One region of the Buttiauxella gaviniae genome, then DNA from elsewhere that is predicted to be linked to it. Evidence: predicted binding sites of a transcription regulator. Region 1 holds the regulator's gene; the other holds the start of a gene.

The links. Region 1 encodes PhoB, which activates phosphate uptake and scavenging genes when phosphate is short. Its sites were predicted from a motif close to CTGTCATAAAACTGNCNNAT; they were not measured.
Region 2: the regulator PhoB is predicted to act here: its motif matches at 5,162-5,181, upstream of AB1E22_RS20825 (esterase-like activity of phytase family protein).

Annotation. Positions count from the first base shown of each region.
Region 1 covers NZ_JBFMVT010000002.1:2,876,018-2,885,500, forward strand. The annotation lists gene sbcC (exonuclease subunit SbcC) at 1-838, opposite strand, end outside; gene sbcD (exonuclease subunit SbcD) at 835-2,052, opposite strand; gene phoB (phosphate response regulator transcription factor PhoB) at 2,240-2,929, shown strand; gene phoR (phosphate regulon sensor histidine kinase PhoR) at 2,952-4,259, shown strand; gene brnQ (branched-chain amino acid transporter carrier protein BrnQ) at 4,669-5,988, shown strand; gene proY (proline-specific permease ProY) at 6,060-7,430, shown strand; gene malZ (maltodextrin glucosidase) at 7,581-9,398, shown strand.
Region 2 covers NZ_JBFMVT010000002.1:4,424,786-4,434,268, reverse strand. The annotation lists gene ftrA (transcriptional regulator FtrA) at 1-49, opposite strand, end outside; gene AB1E22_RS20850 (rhodanese-like domain-containing protein) at 160-549, shown strand; gene AB1E22_RS20845 (DUF1993 domain-containing protein) at 628-1,131, shown strand; gene AB1E22_RS20840 (bestrophin family protein) at 1,147-2,064, opposite strand; gene AB1E22_RS20835 (cobalamin-independent methionine synthase II family protein) at 2,302-3,414, shown strand; gene AB1E22_RS20830 (methyl-accepting chemotaxis protein) at 3,540-5,078, opposite strand; gene AB1E22_RS20825 (esterase-like activity of phytase family protein) at 5,226-6,563, shown strand; gene AB1E22_RS20820 (LacI family DNA-binding transcriptional regulator) at 6,684-7,655, opposite strand; gene AB1E22_RS20815 (MFS transporter) at 7,842-9,089, shown strand; gene AB1E22_RS20810 (Gfo/Idh/MocA family protein) at 9,079-9,483, shown strand, end outside.

The DNA.
Region 1 (9,483 bases):
ACTGCGGCGCTGCTTCTTCAATCGCCTGGGCGGCAGTTTTCAGCGCGAGCTCAGCCTGCATGTGGCTTTGGGTGAGTTGGTTAAGTTGGGTTAGCCACTGCTGCTGTTGCTGGAGCGTAACCTGTTCTGCAAGCACGGCTTTTTCTGCTGTAGTCAGTGCTTGCAAACTCTCTGAGAGTTGCTGGCGCTGCTCTTCGCTTAACAGCACGACCCCTGCGGCCTGCGCCTGAAGGTTCTCAAGCTGGCAACGCATATTTTTATGATTTTCGAATACTGCCGCAGAGACCGTGCCGTAAATTTCAGTTCCGGTAAGCTCCTCAAGCAGTGACGCCCGGTCATTGGCATCGGCGTTTAAGAACGCGGCGAATTGCCCCTGGGATAGCATCATTGAGCGGGTAAAACGATCGTAATCCAGGCCGGTCAGTTTGGCGGTGACATCCAGTTTGTCTTTAACTTTATCGGCAATGATTTTTCCGTTCGCCACTTCTGCCAGCTCTACGCGCGGGGCCTGCAGATTGCCATTTACCGCGTTGCGCGCGCGGTTCTGGCTCCAGAAAGCACGGTATGCCACGCCTTTGACTTCAAACTCGACTTCCGCCAGGCATTCGGCGGTGTCACGCGTCATCAGGTCATTTTGCGACTGAGAGACGGTATTGAGCCGTGGGGTTTTGTGATAAAGCGCGAGGCAAATCGCATCCAGCAGTGTGGTTTTCCCCGCACCGGTGGGGCCGGTAATGGCAAACAAACCGTTGCTGGCGAAAGGTTCGCTGGTGAAATCTATTTTCCATTCCCCTTTCAGGGAGTTCAGGTTTTTTAAGCGCAGGCTAAGGATTTTCATGCCTGTTCCTCCGCGTCATGCAGGCTCGCCACCGTTTGAGCAAACAGGGTGCGCAAACGGTGGGCGCGTTCTTCGGTAGTTTCTTCCTGACTCAGGCGGCGTTCAAAAACCTCTTCAACCGTCAGTTCACTCAATGTTTCTTTATGCTGCTGAGCAATAACGCGCTCGCGCTGTTCACGGCTTCGGCGCAGCAAAACGACTTCGACGGGCAGTGTTTCGGTGAGTTGCTGAATATGGCGTTGCATATCATGCAGATATTCATCGGTGGCGATTTCAATATCCAGCCATACTTTGGGTTCTGCGGGAGCATCGCACCACTGTGCAAGCTGCTGTTCTATTTCACTGAGCGAACCTTTGATAACCGCTAAAGGCTGGCTGACAGGAACCGTGAGCGGCATAACGTCATGAAGTTTACCTTCGGCAAACTCAACCAGATATACGCTTTTGGCCTTGCCGGTTTCATCAAAACTTAAAGGAATCGGCGAGCCGCTGTAACGGATATGTTCGGTACCGCCAATGAGTTGCGCCCGATGAATATGGCCCAACGCGATGTAATCCGCCTGCGGGAAATGCTGCGCCGGGAAAGCATCAAGCGTGCCGATATAAATGTCGCGAACCGCATCACTTTTGGTCACGCCGACGGTGGTTAAATGCCCGGTGGCGATAATCGGCAGCTTCGTATCAGCGCGTAATTCGCAGGCTGCGCTGTAACACTGCTGATAATGTTCGCTAATGGCTTCCATTAATGAACGCTGTTTTTCATGGCCGGACAAACCCGCCTGGCTGCTCTGAATATCGCGTGGTCGCAAAAAAGGGATGGGGCAGAGTATCGCGCCAGGCTGGCCGGCTTTCGTATTAAGGATGATCGCCTGCTGGCTGGCATCATGGCGCGCGCTGGCGATAACGTAGGTATTCAGGCACGCCATCAGTTCGCGGGATTCATTCAGCGTGGCAACGGAATCATGGTTCCCTGCCAGAACCACCAGAGAGCAGCCGGTCGCCTGAAGCAGCACCACAAAGCGGTTGTACAGTTCACGGGCATAGCTTGGCGGCGATCCGGTATCAAAGATATCGCCAGCAACAATTATGGCATCCACATGATGTTCGACGGCCGCGTTCAGTAGCCATTCAAGAAAAGCCTGGTGCTCCGGCCCGCGGCTTTTGGTATAAAAATTTTGACCAAGATGCCAGTCCGATGTGTGAATGATGCGCATATCTATCCCATGCCAGAAAAAACCTGCGGGGATTATAAGGCCTGGCATCACGAAGGGCACTTATGGTTGTCATAATTCAAGGTGATGAGTCATTGAGCGGTCATGTTTTTCATAAATCTGTCATAAATCTGACGCATAATGGCGCGGCATTGAAACAACAATAATTATTCCTTGAGCAAGGCGAATCATGGCGAAGCGTATATTAGTCGTAGAAGATGAAGCTCCAATCCGTGAAATGGTGAGCTTTGTGCTTGAGCAAAACGGTTTTCAGCCCGTAGAAGCGGAAGATTATGACAGTGCAGTGAATCTCCTTATCGAACCTTTCCCCGATCTGATCTTGCTGGACTGGATGTTGCCCGGCGGCTCCGGGATTCAGTTTATCAAACACCTCAAGCGTGAAGCCCTGACGCGTGAAATACCGGTGATGATGCTGACGGCGCGTGGCGAAGAAGAAGATCGCGTGCGCGGCCTTGAAGTCGGTGCGGATGACTATATTACCAAACCGTTTTCTCCGAAGGAGCTGGTGGCCCGCATCAAAGCTGTGATGCGCCGTATTTCGCCGATGGCGGTTGAAGAAGTCATTGAGATGCACGGGTTAAGTCTTGATCCCTCATCACACCGTGTGATGGCGGGTGAAAACCCATTAGATATGGGGCCAACGGAATTTAAGTTATTACACTTCTTTATGACGCATCCGGAGCGGGTGTACAGCCGTGAACAGTTGCTTAATCACGTCTGGGGCACCAATGTTTATGTCGAAGACCGAACGGTGGACGTCCATATTCGGCGGTTACGCAAAGCGCTCGAACACAGTGAACATGACAGAATGGTACAAACAGTACGCGGTACGGGCTATCGGTTCTCAACCCGTTTTTAATTCTTTCTCAGGAGAGTGACGCGTGCTGGAACGGTTGTCATGGAAAAGGCTGGTGCTGGAGCTGGTGCTCTGTTGCATTCCCGCCGCCATTTTAGGCCTCATCTTTGGCCATTTACCCTGGTTTTTATTACTGTCTGTCACCGGGCTGCTGGTCTGGCATTTCTGGAATTTGCTGCGTTTGTCGTGGTGGTTGTGGGTGGATCGCAGTATGACGCCGCCGCCGGGGCGGGGGAGTTGGGATCCACTGCTCTACGGCCTGCATCAGATGCAGTTGCGTAATAAAAAACGCCGTAAAGAGCTGGGAAGTCTTATCAAACGCTTTCGTAGCGGTGCGGAATCGCTGCCCGATGCGGTGGTGCTGACCACTGAAGAAGGGACAATCTTCTGGTGTAACGGGCTCGCTCAGCAACTCCTGGGTTTGCGTTGGCCGGACGATAACGGGCAAAACATTCTTAACTTATTGCGTTACCCGGAATTCACCCGTTATCTGTCCCAAAAAGATTTTGCCCGCCCGCTAACGCTGGTGCTTAACAATGGTCGCCATCTGGAATTTCGCGTGATGCCTTACAGTGACGAACAGTGGCTGCTGGTGGCGCGGGATGTCACTCAAATGCACCAGCTTGAAGGTGCGCGGCGCAACTTTTTCGCCAACGTCAGCCATGAGCTGCGAACGCCGTTGACCGTGTTGCAAGGCTATCTTGAGATGATGCAGGACCAGGCGCTGGAAGGGCCGCTGCGGGAAAAAGCGCTCGGCACAATGCGCGAACAAACTTCGCGCATGGAAGGGCTGGTTAAGCAGCTTCTGACGTTATCCAAAATTGAAGCGGCTCCGGCGATGGTGCTCAATGAAAAGATTGATGTGCCTTTGATGCTGCGTGTGGTGGAGCGCGAAGCGCAAACGCTCAGCCAGAAAAGGCAAACGCTACAGTTTGAAATCGATTCCACTCTGAAAGTGTTTGGTAACGAAGAGCAACTGCGCAGTGCGATTTCGAATCTGGTGTATAACGCGGTAAACCACACGCCAGAAGGGACGCATATTACGGTGAGCTGGAAGCGGGTCGCGGGTGGCGTGAGTTTTAGCGTGGCCGATAGCGGCCCGGGGATTGCGGCAGAACATATTCCTCGTCTGACTGAGCGTTTCTATCGGGTAGATAAAGCGCGTTCACGTCAAACAGGCGGCAGCGGGCTTGGGCTTGCGATTGTAAAGCATGCGTTAAGTCATCACGATGCGCGGTTGAATATTGAAAGCCAGCCTGGCAAAGGCTCGACGTTCTCCTTTGTACTACCTGAGCGTTTGATTGTTAACGAGAAAGTGGTGCAGGCAGAGTAGCTCAAAGGTGTCATGTCAAAATAACTTTCCACAGGCCCTAATTTTGGCCTGTGTTTTTTTTAGTCTATTGTAAATCAAAAAACCTTAATTGGTGATATTTTAACCACATAAAAGACCATGATCTTTTCTTATGATTAAACTAATCAACCAGGAATTGTGTTAATTAAAGCATATCAATCTGGTTTTTAGATCCCTTCTTGCCTTCAAACGCTATAAGCGTTTTAATTGCCGCCCTGTGATTGGCAGACAGACTGGATATGAGTGGTAATTCAAACAACTATTCTTCTCCACCGATCCCGGAAAGGATTTTCCGCTGCTGTAATTGCCGATTGCCGCTTTTATGCTGAGTTTACCGGCATGAAAATTTGAATACTTTCAACACCACACATCCACAGGCTGCAAATATTTTATGACCCATCATTTAAAATCTCGTGACATCCTGGCATTGGGCTTCATGACCTTTGCGCTGTTTGTCGGCGCCGGTAATATCATTTTCCCGCCGATGGTGGGTCTTCAGGCAGGTGAACACGTTTGGTGGGCATCGCTTGGCTTCCTGGTCACCGCAGTGGGTTTGCCGGTGCTTACGGTTGTCGCTATCGCCCGCGTTGGCGGCGGTATTGATAGCCTGAGCTCACCGATTGGCCGCCGTGCGGGCCTGGTGCTGGCGACGGTTTGTTATCTGGCCGTTGGCCCGCTATTTGCGACTCCGCGTACCGCGACAGTTTCCTTTGAAGTCGGGATTGCCCCGTTGACCGGTATGGGCGAGCTGCCGCTGTTCATCTACAGCCTGGTCTACTTTGCGCTGGTAATGGGTATTTCCCTGTACCCTGGCAAACTGCTGGATACCGTCGGCCATGTGCTGGCTCCGGTAAAAATTGTGGCGCTGATTATTTTATCAGGGGCGGCGATTCTTTGGCCTGCGGGGGGGATTAGCACCGCGACTGAGGCCTACCAGAATGCTGCGTTCTCCAACGGTTTCGTCAATGGTTATCTGACCATGGATACCCTGGCGTCGCTGGTATTCGGGATTGTTATTGTTAATGCCGCACGTTCTCGCGGCGTGACCGAAGCGCGTCTGCTGACTCGCTACACCATCTGGGCAGGTATTATCGCGGGTATCGGTTTAACACTGATTTACCTGGCGCTGTTCCGTTTGGGTTCCGATAGCGCAACGCTTGTGGATCAAGGCGCAAATGGCGCGGCCATTCTGCATGCTTACGTTCAGCACACCTTCGGTGGCGCGGGCAGCATCTTCCTGGCAGCGTTGATTTTCCTCGCTTGCATGGTAACGGCAGTTGGCCTGACCTGTGCTTGTGCTGAGTTCTTTAGCCAGTATTTGCCGCTCTCTTATCGCGCACTGGTGTTTATCCTTGGGCTGTTCTCGATGGTGGTGTCAAACCTGGGCCTGAGCCATCTGATTCAGATTTCAATCCCCGTGCTGACGGCCATTTACCCTCCGTGTATTGCACTGGTCGTGCTGAGCTTTACTCGCCCATGGTGGAATAACTCATCGCGAGTGATTGCTCCGGCAATGTTAATCAGCCTGCTGTTTGGCATCGTTGATGGAATTAAGGCTTCAGCAATCAGCAATATATTACCTGATTGGACCGCGCGTTTACCGCTGTCTGACCAGGGCCTGGCATGGCTCATCCCAACCTTGATTATGGTGGTTATTACCATCATTTGGGACCGGGCAGCAGGGCGGCAGGTGGCTTCCGCCGCGCACTAAAATTTGATTTGTTGTTTAACCACGGGGCTTTGCTCCGTGGTTTTTTTATTATTAAGCAGGGTGTGGAATCAATGGAAAACGCTAATAAACTCAAGCGCGGCTTGAGTACCCGGCACATACGCTTTATGGCGTTGGGCTCGGCAATTGGCACCGGGCTGTTTTATGGCTCGGCAGATGCAATCAAAATGGCAGGGCCGAGCGTTCTGCTGGCTTACATTATCGGCGGCGTGGCGGCTTATATCATCATGCGTGCGCTGGGCGAGATGTCGGTTCATAACCCTTCCGCCAGTTCGTTTTCTCGTTACGCGCAGGATAACCTTGGGCCGTTGGCGGGCTATATCACCGGCTGGACTTACTGCTTTGAAATATTGATAGTGGCGATTGCGGATGTCACCGCATTCGGCATTTATATGGGCGTCTGGTTCCCGGCGGTGCCGCATTGGGTCTGGGTTTTGAGCGTGGTGCTGATTATCTGCGCCATCAACCTGATGAGCGTGAAGGTATTTGGCGAGCTGGAGTTCTGGTTCTCCTTCTTCAAAGTTGCCACCATCATCATCATGATTGTCGCCGGTATCGGGATTATCGTGTGGGGGATTGGCAACGGCGGCCAGGCAACGGGCATCCATAATTTATGGACCAACGGCGGCTTCTTCAGCAACGGCTGGATAGGCATGATTATGTCGTTGCAGATGGTCATGTTCGCCTACGGCGGCATCGAAATTATCGGGATTACCGCCGGTGAAGCGAAAGACCCACAGAAATCTATTCCGCGTGCGATCAACTCAGTGCCACTGCGTATCCTGGTGTTTTATGTGGGCACGCTGTTTGTGATTATGTCCATTTACCCGTGGAACCAGGTGGGCACCTCCGGTAGCCCGTTCGTGCTGACCTTCCAGCATATGGGGATCACCATCGCCGCAGGCATTCTGAACTTTGTGGTTATTACCGCTTCTTTGTCCGCGATTAACAGCGATGTGTTCGGCGTTGGCCGTATGCTGCACGGTATGGCGGAGCAGGGCAGCGCGCCGAAAGTGTTCGCTAAAACCTCACGCAACGGGATTCCGTGGGTGACGGTCATGGTGATGTGCTGCGCGCTGCTGCTGGCGGTGGTATTGAACTACCTGATTCCTGAAAACGTCTTCCTGGTGATTGCATCGCTGGCGACATTTGCCACCGTGTGGGTCTGGATAATGATCCTGCTGTCGCAGATTGCTTTCCGTCGCAAGCTCTCTCCTGAAGAGACGAAAGCGCTGAAATTCCCGGTACCGGGCGGTGTGGCAACGACTCTTGTTGGGCTGGTGTTCCTGGTGTTTATCATCGCGCTAATCGGCTGGCACCCGGATACCCGCATTTCGTTGTACGTCGGCTGCGTGTGGATTGTACTGCTGCTGGTTGGCTGGATGTTTAAACGTCGCCAAATTCTGGCGGCAAACCAGGGTTAATCTCTTCTCTCAAACTCACTGCTAGCGCGGTGAGTTTGAGCTTCTCTTTCTCCGCCCCCGTTTTCCTCCCCCAATAAAAATAGTAATGATGAGTGATCCCCAGCTACGCTGTGGCAAGGTGGCGTCAATTATTTATCTGGGGATGCGATTATGTTGAATGCCTGGCACCTTCCGGTGCCCCCTTTCATACAAACACGTAAAGATAAGCTGCACATTACTCTTTGGGTTTCAGGCACGGATTTACCGCAGCGTGTAGTTTTGCGTTATGAGAAAGATAACGAAGACACGTCGGTTCAGATGACGCGCCAGAAAACGTCGCCAGAAGAGGAAATCGTCGCCTGGCGCGGCGTGATTGATTTATCCGAAGGGCAGCCACGCCGTCGCTACAGTTTTAAACTGTTGTGGCTGGATAAACAGCGCTGGTTTACCCCTCAGGGAATGGGATCCATTCCTCCTGCAAAACTTGAGCAATTTGCCGTTGATCTCCCGGATGATGGCCCCCAATGGGTGCAGGATCAAATCTTCTACCAGATTTTCCCCGATCGTTTTGCGCGAACCGAGCAACGCACCCCGGAGCAGGATCAGGTTTATTATCATCACGCTGCAAAGCGCGACATTATTTTGCGAGACTGGAATGAGCCGTTGCTTGGCGAGGCAGGCGGATCGACATTTTATGGGGGCGATCTGGACGGTATCAGTGAAAATCTGCCGTATCTCAAAATGCTGGGTGTTACCGCGCTCTATCTGAACCCCATTTTTACCGCCCCGAGCGTACACAAATACGATACCCAGGATTACCGCCACGTCGATGTGCAGTTTGGGGGCGATCATGCTTTTTTACGCCTGCGTAAAAACACTCAGCGATACGGCATGCGCCTGGTGCTCGATGGGGTATTTAACCACAGCGGCGATACGCACCAGTGGTTTGACAGGCAGCAAACCCATGGCGAAGGGGCGAGTCACAATCCACAATCGCCGTGGCGTGACTTTTACAGCTACAACGACGATGGGCGCGCCCTCGACTGGCTTGGATATTCCAGTTTGCCGAAACTGGACTACCAATCCACTACCCTGGTTGATGAAATTTACCAGGGGGAGGACAGTATCGTGCGCCACTGGTTACGCGAGCCCTGGGGCATTGACGGCTGGCGGCTTGATGTCGTGCATATGCTCGGTGAAGCGGGAGGCGCGAAAAATAATCTTCTGCATGTTTCGGGGATTACCAGGGCCGCAAAAGAGACGAAACCTGATGCTTACATGCTGGGCGAACATTTTGGTGATGCGCGGCAGTGGCTGCAAACCGATGCTGAAGACGCCGCGATGAACTATCGCGGTTTCACCTTCCCGCTGTGGGGATTCCTGGCCAACACCGATATTTCGTACGATCCGCAGCATATCGACGCGCAAACCTGTACCACATGGATGGATGAGTATCGCGCAGGGCTTTCACATCAGCAGCAGTTGCGTATGTTCAACCAGCTTGATAGCCATGATACCGCGCGCTTTAAATCGATCCTTGGCAAAGATGTCGCAAGATTGCCGCTGGCGGTGGTGTGGCTGTTTTGTTGGCCGGGTGTGCCGTGTATTTACTACGGCGATGAAGTGGGGTTAGACGGCAACAACGATCCGTTCTGCCGCAAGCCTTTCCCGTGGAATCCTGATCAACAAGATCTGGGTCTCCTGGCGCTCTACCAGCGGCTCGGTAAATTACGCCATAAAAGCCGTGCTTTGCGCCAGGGCGGCTGCCAGGTGGTTTACGCCGAAGGTGACGTGGTGGTGTTTGTGCGCGTATACCAAAACGAACGCGTGCTGGTGGCGATTAACCGTGGGGTACCTATCGACGTTACGCTGCCATTTAATCCGTTATTAGGCGGCAAAACCTGGAAGCAGCACGAAGGCAAAGCAGTGCTGGAAAATTGCCAGTTGTCGCTGCCTGCTGTTTCCGTCTCTCTCTGGCAAAATCTTTAATCAGGTAACCGGTTTCCCTCTTCGTCAGGCGAGGGCGGAAACTGGTGCTATTCTTATTTTTCGTCCCCTTCATCAATACTATCCA
Region 2 (9,483 bases), 1.5 Mb from region 1:
AGGTACACAGGCCGTCATACGCCAGGGCAACAACAAAAGGGTTTTGCAACGGAGTCGTCCATCAGTTTGTCATAATCTTCACGTTATCTGTCATTTCTGCCACACGTCAAGTCACACTCCAGGCTCTATAGTCATAGCTCACCCAAATGAGGAGCACTTATGAGTTACGTTACTGATTTCCCGCCTGCCGCACCTGAAATTGCCGCCGCCCATTTTCTCCAGCGGTTGAGCCTCGAAACGGACTGCGATGATGTGCACACGGCGATGAAAGAAGGGGACGTCGATTTCGTCCTGCTGCATGTCGTTGGCTCGCCTGAAGCCTTTGCGCGTCGCCATATTCCAGGGGCGTTGCATTTGCGCCATCGTGATATGTCATCAGAGCGTATGGCCGAATGGCCTGCGGACACGCTGTTTGTGGTGTATTGTGCGGGGCCACATTGCAATGGTGCAGACCGCGCAGCGCTGAAACTGGCACGCCTGGGGCGCCCGGTAAAAATGATGATAGGCGGAATAACCGGTTGGGCCGATGAAGGATTTAGCTTTGCCTGAGCGCTAAATTCGCTATCCGCAATACGCTAAGTACGTGTAATCTCTGCCTCACTTTTGTCAGTAATAAGGGAAGTCACAATGTCGATTTACAGCGAAACCAATGCGCAGTTCATCCTGGGTTTAAGCAACTTGTCTGCCATCCTTGATAAAGCAGCCGCCTGGGCGAAAGAGAATGGCAAAACCGAAGAGAGCCTGTTGGAAGCAGCTTTGGCGGCAGATATGTATCCTCTGGTGCGCCAGGTACAAATTACCACTGATATGGCAAAACGTGCCGTTGCACGTCTGGCGAATGTTGACGCGCCGGTGATGGAAGATAACGAAACCAGCTTTGCGCAGCTTCAGGCGCGCATCAGCGCAACGGTCGCGTTCATGAAAGGGATTACCGACGCGCAGTTAGATGGCGACGACGAGCGCCCAATCGTGGTGATGGCCCGCGAGCACGAGCTACGTTTTACCGCCCGCGGTTACGTGTATAAATTTGCGACCCCGAACTTCTATTTCCACTTCACCACCGCCTACGACATCCTGCGCCAGGCCGGTGTTCCGCTTGGTAAACGTGATTTCGTCGGCCCAATCTTCTAAATAATATTGCGCCCGTTAACTAAGCTGATAATGCCGGTTCGGGCGCAACTTCTCTGGCAGATTTTCACTCTCGTCCATATCGTGTAAATCGCGTTCGATGGTGTTGCAAATCGCATCCAGCGGCAGATCGTTATCTTCGGTGCCAAACGGCTCCTCAAGCTCTTCTGCCAGGGTATCGAGCGAAATAAACGTATAGGAAATAAACACCGATAAAAACGGCGTCATGTAATGCAGATCGGTGACCAACGCAAACGGCAACATGATGCAAAACAGATACACGGTGCGATGCAAAATCAGCGTGTAGGCAAATGGCACAGGCGTTCCGGCAATACGTTCGCAGCCACCGGCAACCGCCGAAAGCTCATTAAGATGATGATTCAGACTGCTCCAGACCACATCAGAAATCAGCCCCTGTTTACGTTTATCCGCCAGCCAGTCCGCCATTAGCTGCAAAATGCGATTACACGGCGCGTGGCTTTTCAGCACCCACTGGAGCTCTTCCTGCGTCAGATATTTTTTTAATGTCGCTTCATTAGGTTGCTTGCGCAGCGTCAACCGTAGAGCATGGCAAAAAGCCGTCTGCAAATTCACAAAATGTTTAATCTGGCGCTCATCCGTGCCCAGCAGGCTTTTTGCTTCACGCAAAAAAGAGCGCTGCGTGATCGCCAGTTGCCCCCACAGCGTACGCGCCTCGTTAAAACGCGCATAACAGGCGCTGTTTCTGAACCCTAAGAAGATGGCAATCGCCACGCCGAGAATACTAAACGGCGCGATAGTGAGCTTTATGCCAAGCGCTTCATACCACGGCAAAAAGAAAATCACGCTAATCGACAGCGCCAGATTCAGTAGCAGACGAGAATAGATTTTTTGCAGAACCGAACCATGCCAGACAAACAGGCGGGTAAACCAGTGTTGATGCGGGCGAACAATCATAATCAGGAAACTCAAAAACAGGACGTCATATTTAACGGTAAAGTGTGACGTAGATCAATCATGAATTTACATTGATTTAACAACATGAATTATTTTCAATAACCATGAAAGATTTTCGTTTGTGGGCAACTCACAGTTCTGCCATTCTCCATTACACAATAGCCGTCCAGATGGCTAAATATTCTAATAATGAATTATCACCTTGCTAAATCAATTGCGAGGTTATGGAGAAAACACATGCCACAGTCCTTATCGCATCGCGCACCTTTCCGAGCCGACATCGTCGGGAGTTTTTTACGTCCTGCCGCGATCAAAAATGCCCGCGTGGCGTTCGCCTCAGGGGATATAGATGCCAGCCAGTTGCGTAAAATTGAAGATGAAGCGATTCGTGCGTCGGTTGAGCAGCAATGTGCCTGCGGCCTGCATGTGGTGACTGACGGGGAATTTCGCCGTGCCTGGTGGCATTTTGATTTCTTCGACGGCCTGCAAGGCGTGGAGCGTTATGAGTCAGAGCAGGGCATCCAGTTCAACGGCGTACAGACCAAAGCGCATAGCGTGCGGGTGGTGGGCAAACTTGGCTTCGGCACGCACCCCATGCTGGATGATTTTCGCTACCTGAAGAGCATCAGCGGTGACGCGGTGCCAAAAATGACCATTCCAAGCCCGAGCGTGCTGCATTTCCGCGGCGGCCGCAATGCCATCGACAGTAATGTTTACCCTGATTTAAACGTCTATTTTGACGATCTCGCCACCACCTGGCGCGATGCGATTCAGGCATTTTACGCAGCCGGATGCCGCTATCTGCAACTCGATGACACCGTCTGGGCCTACTTATGTTCAGATGCACAACGTAAAGAGATTCGCGAACGAGGCGATGATCCTGATGAACTGGCGCACATTTACGCCCAGGTGCTGAATAAAGCATTAGAAGGGAAGCCGGATGATTTGGTTGTCGGGCTGCATGTTTGCCGCGGTAACTTCCGTTCAACGTGGATTTCAGAAGGCGGCTACGAGCCGGTAGCGGAAGTGCTGTTTGGCTCAGTCAATGTCGACGCCTTTTTCCTTGAGTATGACAACGACCGTTCAGGCGATTTTGCACCGCTGCGCTTTGTGCGCCCGGGCCATCAGCAGGTCGTTTTAGGGCTGATCACCACTAAAAATGGCGAGTTGGAAAACCCGGAGTTGATTCAGGCGCGTATAAATGAAGCGGCGCAATATGTCGATCTCAACCAAATCTGCCTCAGCCCGCAGTGCGGTTTTGCTTCAACAGAAGAGGGTAATAGCCTGACGCCTGAGCAGCAGTGGGACAAAGTCCGGCTGGTGACGGGGGTTGCTGAGAAGGTTTGGTAACTAGCTTCGACCCCACCCCAACCCTCCCCTTACCAGGGGAGGGAGCCGTTAACTCCTCCCCCCTGGGCTGTGGCGGTTTGCTCCTCCCCTGGTAAGGGGGAGGTTGGGTGGGGGTCATTTAAACGTCAAGCCAACTTAAACACCGCAACAGTTTCATTCAGCGCCTGCGACTGCTCTTTCAATGACATCGCCGCTGCCGACGCCTGTTCAACCAACGCGGCGTTCTGCTGGGTAACCACATCCATCTGCACCACGGCCTGGTTGATCTGCTCAATGCCACGGCTCTGCTCGCCGGTAGACACCGCAATCTCTTCCATCAGCTCAGTCACTTGCTTAATCGCATTGGAAATCCGCTGCATGCTTTCGCCCGCACGATTCACCAGATCGCTACCGATGTGGACCTGCTCGCCCGAAAGCTCAATCAACTCTTTAATTTCTTTCGCGGCAACGGACGAACGCTGCGCGAGATTGCGAACTTCGCTGGCGACCACTGCAAACCCACGGCCTTGCTCCCCGGCGCGCGCGGCTTCCACTGCGGCGTTCAGCGCCAGAATATTGGTCTGGAAAGCAATATCCTCAATGATGCTAATAATATTGTCGATTTTGCTGGAGCTGGATTCGATATTACGCATCGAATCAATCACTTCGCTGACAATCTCATTCCCGTCATTTGCCGCAACTAACATCCCGCTGGCGAGCTTGTTCGCCTGACGGGAGTTGTCCGACGTAAGTTTCACCGTGACGGTAAGCTGTTCCATGCTGGCCGCCGTTTCGCCCAGGGACGATGCTTGTTCCTCAGTGCGGGCAGACAAATCCGTATTACCGGCGGCAATCTCTTCAGACGCATATGCCACCGTTTGGCTTGATTCGCGCACCTGGCCAATAATGCTCGCCAGAGAAACGCGCATCTGTTCAAGCTCACGCATCATCGCGCCAATTTCGTCATTGGCTTTCGCGACAATCGGCGTATGCAGCAGGCCGTTGGCGATTTCGGTGCAATGCGTTTTGGCTTTATCCAACTCGGTTAACACGCGGTTTTTCAGCAGCATGAAAACAGCGCCCAGAATCACGATAAATATCAGCGCAAAAATGGCGATGCTGAAAAGACTCTGGCTGAAACCGGATTGTGCGTCTTTGTTCAACTGCTGGGCGTAATGTTCGCGGAAGGTCAGCAGCTTATCCAGCGCCACTTCAAACTGTTTATCCAGTTGCGGCAGCGTGGTGGTTACCAGCGCTCGCGCCCGAGCAACGTCGTTGGCTTTCACCGCATCCAACAACGGCTGCAAACCCTGCTCGCGATAATTCACAAAACTGCTTTGATACGCATCGCTTAACACTTGTTCACCCGGCTGCTTCGGGGCGTCAAGATAAGCCCGGAAAGCGGTGTTGGCCTTATCCAGCACCTGCTGAGCGCCGTTTAATGCCAGTTGCCCTTGATCGTTGGAACCCTGTTCACGCTCTTCTAACGCTTCCATGGCACGAACGCGCAGTGTGCGGCTATGGTTAATCGGATCGATAACCGAAAGCACCACACGAATTTCCCGGTTTACGTTGTCCAGAGACTGATTACTGCGGGTTAACGCCCAGATGTTAGAGGCGGTACTGGCTAAGAAGATCAGCAGTAACGTGCTGAAAACTAAAATCGAAAAACGCCTTACTGTCATGCAATTCCCTTATATTTACGAAATATCCTGACTCGTTTCAGCCAGTGCTGGTGGGGTTATCGGCATGCCGGGTGAGAAATTTAGCGTCATATTTCTGTCATATCGCTGCTCTATAAATCCTCCATCAAAACCAAGGATGCGAACATCATGAAATTAAAACCTTTTGCGCTGTTGTTGACCGCTTTATTCCCTCTGGCAAGTCATGCGGCACAGCCGCAAGTTGATCGTTACGTTGTCACCTTTCCGCAGGGGGATAATGTGGAATACAAAGGCACCTACGCGACGAATTTCCCGAATGGATTGCCGGTTGGCGTAGGCTCCGGCCTGCAATTTATTCGCAAAGACGGCGAGGCGTTAGTCTTTGCCACGGTGACGGATCGCGGCCCCAATGCAGATTCTCCAAAATCTGGCAAAAAAGAGTCGAAGATTTTTGCTAACCCGAAATACACCCCGCTGTTGATGACTATCCGCGTTGCCGGTGGCAAAGCGGAAGCGACGGACGCCCATGCGCTGCATGACGAAAACGGGCCCATCAGCGGTTTGCCGCTGCCGGAAGGCTTGATTGGCGCAACCAATGAAATCGCTTTAAGCGATACGTTGCAGCAATTGTCGAGTGATAAACGCGGGCTGGATACCGAAGGCATCACGCCAGATGGGAAAGGGGGTTACTGGCTGTGTGACGAATATGGCCCGTTTATTATCAACATCGACGGCAACGGTAAAATCCTCAAAAAATACGGCCCGCAGGCAGAACAAGGCGAGCAGGGCGTGGCGGGTGGTTTACCCAATATCATCAAATGGCGTCAGGCCAACCGTGGCTTCGAAGGTATTACGCGCATGCCGGACGGGCGCATTATGGCTGCGGTACAAAGCACTCTGGATATTGACGGAAAAAGCAAAAACACGGCGCAGTTCACCCGTCTGGTGAGTTTTAACCCTGAAACCGGCAAAACGGAAATGTACGGCTATCCGATTGATGTCGATGTCTACAAGAAAGCCAAAGACGCCAAAATTGGCGACATTGTGGCGCTGGATAACAACCGCCTGTTGTTGATTGAGCAGGGCGGCGATAAAAACAAAGTAATGCGCAACCTGGTCTATGTCGTGGATTTAAGCCAGGCGAGCGACCTGACGGCCTTCGATAAAGAAAAAGCCCCGGAATTTGACGACGCTGGGCAACTAAACGCGCGCGGGATCAAACTGGCCGAGAAAAAAGAGGTGGTAGATCTGCGCAAACTGGGCTGGCAGCAAGAGAAAGCCGAAGGGATGACGCTGATTGATAACCAAACCATCGCGGTAATCAACGACAACGATTTTGGCCTGCAAGCGGTGCTGGAAAACCCGGATGATTATGAAGTGGATGGCAAAGGGCATTTGCTGCGCGACGGCAAAGAAGTGGCAACGAAAATTGCGCTTAAACCGCTGGAAAAACCCGAGTCACAAAATGAGCTTTGGGTGATTAAGTTGCCGGAGGCGTTGAAGTAACACGGTTTTATCCCGTGTTAATGGGTGGATGGCGCTGCGCTTATCCACCTTAGAACACCGAAATTGTAGGTCGGGTAAGCGAATGCGCCACCCGACCTTTGCTTACCATAAAAACCAAAATCACACCGAGCCCCGCACCACCAGCTTCCAGTCCAGAATCTCATTCACCGTTTCAACTTCCGGGTTATCAATGCGCTCCAGCAGCAACTGCACGCTACGCACGCCGAGTTGATGCATCGGCTGCTCAATAGTTGTAAGCGGCGGGAAGGTTACGGAACCAAACGGCACGCCGTCAAACCCCATCACCGCGACATCCTCAGGAACACGCAAGCCTTGCTCATGGGCGTAATGCATCGCGCCCCCGGCCAGCGCGTCGGAAATAGCGAATACCGCATCCGGCGGTTCGGGCAGGGTGAACAGTTCAGCCATCGCCTGCACACCGGCCTGATATTCCAGGCTATCGGCATAGACCACCGCTTGCCAGTTTTTGCCGCAGGCAGCGCGATAACCTGCCTCACGCTGCTGGGAATAGAGGTAGCGTAAATCCCCGTTGATCAAGGCAATGCGCTTGTAGCCGCATGTCGCGAGGTGATCGACCGCTGCCGCCGCCGCTTTAAAGTTATCGATGGTGACCGATGAGGCGCGATAACCAGGGTCGCCTTCACCGCATTGCACCCAGGGCGAGTCGCCTATCAGCGTGGTCAAACCCGGTAAGCAACTGATGGCGTCCATGGTGATCACGCCGTCGACCACTTTGCCGCTCAGCAGGCGTAAATAGGCCGATTCACGCGTCAGGCGCGACTCAGAATTACACAGCAAAATGTGGTAGCCGTGTTTTTCTGCCTCTTCTTCAATACCTCGCACCACGCGGGCGCAGAAGGGGTTGGTAATATTTGACACCAGCACCAGCAACATCCGGCTGCGCGATGTTCGTAACTGGCGTGCCAGCAGATTAGGTTGGTATTCACATGCCTTGATCGCCGCCAGAACTTTGTCGCGCGTATCCGGTTTCACGGCAGGGTTACCGTTCAGTACCCGGGAAACGGTCGCGGTAGAAACCCCTGCAGTGCGCGCCACTTTATCTATCGACATGTTGATCCTTTGTACGATCGGTTAATTTGTGAGCCCCATTCCAGATCTGAATTGATACTACCAAATAATTCATCAGCATGATGGTAACCCCGCTGAAATCGATTACATTTTTAATGAAGTGTTAATGTAATCGATTACAAAAATAACTCTCTTACCCTTAATCAATACTCTGTAGTGGAGGATTTTATGTCTTCTCATTCGGCCGTTGGGGCACAAGTGGCAACCCATAAATGGGTAATTCCACGCCTGTCGTTGATGATGTTTCTCGAGTTTTTCGTCTGGGGGGCCTGGTATGTCACGCTGGGCGTGGTGATGGGCAAATATGGCCTGAGTGCGCTGATTGGTGATGCGTATTCCACCGGGCCAATCGCTTCGATTTTATCGCCGTTTGTCCTCGGGATGCTGGTGGACCGCTTCTTTGCGTCGCAAAAAGTCCTCGGCGTGCTGCATCTGGTGGGGGCGGCGTTGTTATGGTGGCTGCCGAGTATGTTTGAGGGCGGGCAGAGCGGCCTGCTGTGGGTGGTGTTCGCCTACATGCTCTGCTATATGCCGACTATCGCGTTAAGTAATAACGTGGCATTCCATAGCCTGGCAAACAGTGAAAAAGGGTTCCCGATTGTGCGGGCGTTCGGCACCATCGGCTGGATTGTTGCGGGGCTGATTGTCGGCACCAGCGGCCTTTCAGATAGTACCGGCATCTTCACCCTGGCGGCTGTCGCCTCGGTAGTGCTGGGGATTTACAGTTTTACGCTGCCAAACACCCCCGCACCGGATCGCGGCAAACCGCTTTCGATGCGTGACCTGCTGTGCGCCGATGCCTTCGCGCTCCTGAAGCAACGCCACTTTATGGTGTTCATCATCTGCGCCACCTTGATCTCCATCCCGCTGGCGGCGTATTACGCCTACGCCGCGCCGTTTATCTCGGCGGTGGGCTTTGAAAACGTCAGCGGAGTGATGGCGTTGGGGCAGATGTCTGAGCTGCTGTTTATGCTGTTGATTCCGTTCTTCTTCCGCCGTCTGGGCATCAAAATGATGCTGCTGATTGGGATGCTCTCGTGGTTCCTGCGCTATGCCATGTTCGCGCTTGGCATAACCGAAGAGACGCGCTGGATGATCTACATCGGTATTATTTTGCACGGGGTTTGCTACGACTTCTTCTTCGTCATCGGGTTTATCTACACCGACAAAGTGGCGGGGAACAAAGTGAAAGGGCAAGCGCAAAGCCTGCTGGTGCTCTTTACCTACGGTTTGGGGATGCTGATTGGTTCGCAGATCAGCGGCGCGGTATTTAACCGCTCTGTCACCGCGCAGGGTGCCGAAGGTTTGCTGCAATGGCAACAATTCTGGTGGATGCCGGCAATTGCGGCGGTGATTATTGCGGCGCTGTTCTTCTTCACCTTCAACTACAAAGAGGGTGAGCAGCATGGCAAATAGGCCGCTGCGCGTGCTGGTTGTGGGCTGCGGGAATATGGGAGCCGCCCACAGCCTTGCATACCAGCATTTAGACGACTTTACACTCTGCGGGCTGGTCGCCCGTGGAGAGTCTAAAACTCACCTGAAAGCGCACCTCGCGGCGGATATTCCGCTATTTGATGATTTACACGACGCCCTTAAACAGACCCAGGCAGACGCCGTGTGTATTGCCACCTGGCCGGACAGCCACGAAGCGCTGGCCTTAATTGCCCTCGCTGCGGGCTGCCATGTGTTCCTTGAAAAACCGCTCGCCACCACGGTGAGCGGGGCCAAACGCGTTGTTGCGACGGCGCGGCTGGCGGGCAAAAAACTGGTGGTGGGGTACATATTGCGCCATCACCCGGCCTGGCAGCAG